2 regions of the Solibacillus sp. GQ1 genome follow, and region 1 is predicted to be linked to the other one. Evidence: predicted binding sites of a transcription regulator. Region 1 holds the regulator's gene; the other holds the start of a gene.
What was found. Region 1 encodes LexA, which represses DNA repair genes until DNA is damaged. Its sites were predicted from a motif close to CGAACATATGTTCG; they were not measured.
Positions count from the first base shown of each region.

Region 1 (3,219 bases):
TTCAAGTCGCTCCATATATTCAATATATCTTCTATGTACGGTCGCTTTACTGATAGAAATGCCCAAGCCAGACAAAGTCGTAGCAATTTCTGCAAAGGTTAAGCCTTTCTGACGCAGTTGAACAATTTCTTCGACAGGCACTTCTTTTCGTTCACGCCCTTCAATATTACCGCGGTTTTTCAAATTATTTTGCGGCTGGTAGCCATTTTCTACAGCGCGGCGCATTCCCCGGCGGATTTTTGCATTATGCATACGACGCTGATACTCTTCGACAATCGCTAAAATTTCGAGCAGCATTGTATCCATTTCGTTTAATACGACAGGACCTGCATCATTCAATGTATATACTGTCGCTTCATATTTTTGCAGGAGGTGCAGCACTGCCATACGGGCATTCCCTCGCCCTAAACGGGTTTCATCCTGTACAAATAATGCTTTAATACCGTACTCTTTCATGTAGTCAAGCATGTCGAGTAATCCGTCTCGATCGACATCATATCCACTATGCTGGTCCATGAAAATCTCCACATCTTTATAGCCGAATGATTTTGCGTATTTTGTCAGCTCCTCCTGCTGACGCACTAGCGATGTTTCTTGTGTATTTTTATCCGTACTGACACGGCAATAGATCACTGCTTTAGTTTTTATCATTGTTCCCTCTCGCTACTTTAATCAATTGCATATCGGAGGATTCATTCAGCTGAGCTATGTATTGTGAATCTTTTTCTACAGGCACAACCAATACTTGTCCTAAAACAACTTTTTCATCCAGCATTCCGTTTTCCTTTTTTACTTCATTGATCCAATCATGCTTAGCCATTTTACCACGATATTGTTCTGCCAACGACCATAAAGTATCGCCATGCTCTATGCTTACGTGTTCGTATAATTCAATTTTATCATCCTGCATCATGAATAAAGCAATCATAAGTACAGAGAATAGTAGAAACATTGATGTGAAGCCATTTAATTTAACTCTTTTCATTTGAAAAACCCTCTTTCGAATGTACGTTCGGAATGTTTGTTCTCATAATAATACGAACGTATGTTTTTGTCAACCGTTTTTTCGAACTTATGTTTGCATTCATGTTCGCATACTGCTATACTTACTTTAAGAAAAATAGCATGATAAAGAGGTGAGTTAGTTGACACAAAAAATTTCAAAGCGGCAGCAAGCTATTCTAACTTTTATAAAAGAGGAAGTTCGTGCTAAAGGCTATCCGCCATCAGTTCGCGAAATTGGAGAAGCAGTAGGTTTAGCTTCCAGTTCAACTGTCCACGGGCATTTAGCTCGTTTAGAAAGTAAAGGGCTTATCCGCCGTGATCCTACAAAGCCGCGTGCCATTGAAATATTGGATCAGGAAGAGATGAATATCGCAAAACAAGGTGTTATTCATGTTCCGCTGATCGGTAAAGTTACAGCTGGTCTGCCTATTTCTGCAATCGAGGATATCCAGGAATATTTCCCGTTGCCGGATGCTTACGGCTCACCGGAAGAGGAATTATTTATGCTTGAGATTATGGGAGAATCCATGATTGAAGCCGGGATTTTAAATGGGGATTATGTGATCGTTAAAAAAACGTCTACTGCGAACAATGGAGAGATTGTCGTAGCAATGACGGAAGACGATGAAGCAACTGTTAAGCGCTTTTACAAAGAAAAAACTCATTTCCGTTTACAGCCTGAAAATAGCTCAATGGAACCAATCATTGTCAACCAAGTTTCTATTTTAGGTAAAGTGGTCGGCCTCTATCGAAATATCCATTAATCATCAACTTGCCATTCTAATAGAATCGGCAAGTTTTTTATTTACAAAATAAAAAGCTCAGCCGCGAACGACTAAGCCTTTCGTTATTTATTGCATGCTTCTACAAAACTATTAAATAAGCGCTGTGCATAAACATCACCGTTCGGAGCCAATTCTTCCGGATGCCATTGCACCGCGACACAATATGGATGCGATTCATGTTCAATCCCTTCAATGATGCCGTCCTTAGCAAGTGCCGAAACAACGAGCCCTTTCCCTAGCTTTCCAACCGATTGATGATGAAATGTATTTACACGGAATGAGTCTTCTTTAAAAATCTCTTTAAATTTAGGTGTCTTTACTTCAACGGTATGTGCCAGTTCCCCTCGCTTTGAAGGCTGTTTATGTAAAATTGTGTTCACTACTTGTGAGGGTATATCCTGAATTATCTTCCCCCCGAATGCGACATTCATAATCTGTTGTCCGCGGCAAATACCGAGAACCGGCATTTGTCTTTTATAGGCTTCATTCATCAATAAAAGATCGCTGTCATCACGTTTCCGTACAACACTTCCGATATGACGGTGCGGTTCTTCATTAAACAACAATGGATCTATATCCGCTCCACCAATTAATACGAGGCCATCAATTAGATCTAATAACTCATTTACGTTTTCTTCTGTAGCATTCGGTATACAAATCGGTATACCTCCCGCTTGTTCAATTGAAATTAAATACGTGTTATTAATATCCAACTTCTTGTCAAAATCATACATTGTTAATCCAATAATCGGTTTCATTCTTTTTATCCCCTTATAATTTATAGATAATTCCAATAATTTAAATTATACTATTGCGTTATACGAAATGACTACAAAAATAAAAAAGGATTGCAGAATCGCAACCCTTTACTTATTAAACACTTTCCATTTGTTTTATAAAATACTGTTTAATTTCTTTCCAGTTATGAACACGCATGAAACCTTCTTCTGATCGATTGTACGGCATCGAATACAATATACCTGTCCCTTTGAATGCTGCGAGTTGGCGTGGGCTGTCATCAATTAAATAATCGGTATGTATTACCGCTTTATTTCCGCAAAACACAATGTTCTGTGTTTTAATAAAGGGTAAATGCTCCATTAACCAGTCGTATTTCGCTGTAAATGAACCCGGTACATCCATTGCAGCTGTCGCAATAAAAATTTCATAATGTTCCTGCAACTCTTGAATGACTTTAATCGCATCTTCATCCAGTACTTTTAAATCTCTGAAATAGTCAGGCTCATTTAATATTGCAAATAATTTCTTCGCATCTTCTCGAGGCAAATCGCGCTGTGTCGTCAGAAGAAACTCTTCATCTGTAAAATTTGTTCCGAAATTTTCGTTATATGTCACACGTAATTTCGAATAAAAATCAGCTAGTACCTGGTCCATATCGATAGCAATACTTTTTTTCATGTAATAAGCC
Region 1 is NZ_JCAXEX010000001.1:2,029,945-2,033,163, forward strand. It holds gene AC6CH1_RS10415 (YneB family resolvase-like protein) at 1-651, opposite strand, end outside; gene yneA (cell division suppressor protein YneA) at 638-985, opposite strand; gene lexA (transcriptional repressor LexA) at 1,146-1,769, shown strand; gene AC6CH1_RS10430 (gamma-glutamyl-gamma-aminobutyrate hydrolase family protein) at 1,853-2,548, opposite strand; gene AC6CH1_RS10435 (5' nucleotidase, NT5C type) at 2,664-3,209, opposite strand.

Region 2 (3,219 bases), 1.8 Mb from region 1:
AACTTGGTGCTACTCAAAACCGCTTAGATCACACAATTAATAACTTGAACACTTCTTCTGAAAACTTAACAGCTGCTGAGTCTCGTGTACGTGACGTAGACATGGCGAAAGAGATGATGGAACAAACTAAGAATTCAATTCTTTCTCAAGCAGCACAAGCAATGTTGGCTCAATCGAATCAAATGCCTCAAGGAGTTTTACAACTACTGAGATAATGATAAGAAGGGCGTCTTACTTGGTAACGGGTAAGAGCATCACTGGGTGAATTGCTGGAACTTCCTAAAGCTTAATCAACTACAACGTAACTGGAAACGGTCGGCGTGAATGTCTGAAAATGATTGAGATATGACAATGGATAATCAGCAGCCAAGCTCCTGTAAGGAAACTTTGGAGAAGGTTCAACGACTAGGATATACAGTCTAAGGCATAGCTATGACAATGAAATCCGTAGGGCAGCAAAGGCTGTTCGAAGTGCCCAGCCCCTAAAGATTTAGGGTGAAGATATAGTCTATTCTGTACGTGAAAGCTGCAGTCGCAAAGCAAGCGAACCAACAACCACAAGGCGTATTACAATTATTACGTTAATTTTCATAATAAAGAAGACTCTAGCCATGCTAGGGTCTTTTTTTAATAGACAAAAGAAAAAATGAAGACTTATAGTAAGTTATTTTTTCGGAGTTCTTTGATTTTATAAACGACTGACCAATACGAGCGACCTAAGGCATAAGCGATCGATTGCTGTGTTTTTTTTTCATGGACCAAAGAAATAATCTTAGCGATTTCATCGTCACTATAATTTCTGAATCGTTCGTGGCTTGATGTGCGTACTTCATAATGGGGGTATATCTTAGTGAGCAATTCTGTTTCTTGCTGTAAACGCCACACCCAATCGAGTTTATATTCCATGCCATTACAAGATTTCACATATGGTTTTATTAGTTTAAAAAAATGAAAAGTCTTTTCAACAGATGTAAAACGCAAAATAGAACCATGACCGTCTTTCCGTTTATTAATTGAGAAGTCGAGATGAAATCGTTGAGTAATATGTTGTTGCAATTGTTCAAGCTGTTCTTTTGGATAGTTTTGTAGATACAGAAAAATATGAGGTGTTAAATAAATAAGTTTCTTATTATGATTAATCCGTTTGGAAATTGATAAAGACCCATCATCCAAGTAAAGAACAGCCAAAAATAAGGGATGCGTACAATAAGTTAACAATTCGGTAGGAATTTTTTTTGAGCCCGTTGCGTCATAAAAATATGGATATAATTTTGTAAACATAGGAAGAGATGCAGACCGTAAAGTTTGACTTTTAGGAGTGATATAAAGGATTTCAGGTAACAAAGATTGCTTCCAATATCTATAAGATTCCTGCGACTTACCATAGTGTTCCCTATAGCTATTATTTTTCCGTCTAGTGCCCGGGTAACATTTTGTAATTTTCCCATCAGCTATGATACTAGCAATTAAAACATTGCGTTGGATATCAGTAAGCGTTTCAAGCAATTTCATAAATAACACCTCACTAAAAATTGCGAATAGGAACATATATTCTATTATATGATATTATAAAAGGGTAATCTATTAATCTATAAGCTAATTATTCCCTAATCAATCTATTTCTAAAAACTTAATATTTTTACACTTTGAAGTGAAGAGAGCTTCTTTTGTACTGCCTCATAAAGAAAATGAAGTAACTATTTTCTAGCATTAATTCAACAATTAAACCAATTAATTCCCTTTTATAGGGCCTTTATACTTGGTTTTGTGATATACTGATCGTGTGCTTCATAATTTTTTCAAATTGTTAATTAATTGACTAGAGGTGTACATCATTGCGTATTAATCACAATATAGCTGCTATAAACACATATAATAATAGTCTAAAGGTCAATAACGGATTACAAAAGTCTATGGAAAAGATATCATCGGGGAATAGAATTAATCAAGCAGCTGATGATGCAGCCGGTTTGGGAATATCAGAAAAGATGAGAGGACTCATTCGCGGTTTAGATATGGCAGAAAAGAATATTCAAGATGGTATCTCGCTAATTCAAACTGCTGAGTCGGGTCTTGGGCAAATTATCAATCCTAATCTTCAACGTATGCGTGAATTAGCTGTACAAGCTTCAAATGGTACTTATACTTCCGAAGAACGACAAGCAATGCAAAAGGAACTGGAACAAATTAAGCAAGGAATTGATGACATTGCCAATGATACAGAGTTTAATACCCAAAAAGTTTTAAGACCGCCTGTTGAGATGACACTCCCGAGCCAAGGTTCTGGAACGGCAGATATTGTTTTTATTATTGATAATACAGGAAGCATGGCTCCCATTCAGCAAACTGTGGCAAATAATATTAATGATTTTGTTGCAACTGTGGCAGGTAAAGGTGTTTCGGATTTCCGTGTAGGTATAGTAGAATATCGGGATTATATTATAGCGGAGAGCGACTTTTCAGGGAGCAAGTGGACAAGTGACTTACAAGCAATAAGTGATGAAATAAATAGAATAGCCACTACCAATGATGGTGGCATCGAACATACGATGGGTGCTATAAGTAAAGTAGCAGATTCCTATGATTTTAGAGAGAATAAGGCTGGTTTACAAAATAAGCATATTATTTTCGTTACAAATGAAAGCGGAAACGATAATGCTTTAAAAGATTCTACAATGCAGAAGTTGAATATAAAGGGAATTCAAGTACATGGAATTCATGATTCGGATTTTACTGATTTACTGGAGCTGTCTTCAAAAACAGGTGGAAAATCTATTGATCTACGTAATGCAAATTGGGGTAATGAACTGAGTACAGTCATTGGTGAATCAATCGGTGGAGCTGCTGGAACGATTATAGAGGAAGAAAAAATGGCAACACTGTCTTTACAAGTAGGTGCTGTAGAAGGGCAGACGATGAAGATTGAATTGTTTGACGCAAGAACACATAAATTAGGTATTGATGATCTTCAATTAGACCCGTACACAGAGGCACAGAAAGCTATTATTAAAATAGATGAAGCAATTCAATTAGCCTCATCACATAGAAGTAAATTCGGTGCTTATCAAAATGCATTGCAACATATCGAAAAAAATGTGTCCAATTATAAAATAAATTTAACGAATGCGGAATCACAAATTCGAGATGCCGATATTTCCAAAGAAATTTTGTCACTCACTAATCAGCAAGTGCTTCTTCAGGCTTCGACAGCGATGCTAG
Region 2 is NZ_JCAXEX010000001.1:278,489-281,707, forward strand. It holds gene AC6CH1_RS01245 (flagellin N-terminal helical domain-containing protein) at 1-215, shown strand, start outside; gene AC6CH1_RS01250 (DNA endonuclease) at 655-1,512, opposite strand; gene AC6CH1_RS01255 (flagellin N-terminal helical domain-containing protein) at 1,836-3,219, shown strand, end outside.
Region 2: the regulator LexA is predicted to act here: its motif matches at 1,542-1,555, upstream of AC6CH1_RS01250 (DNA endonuclease).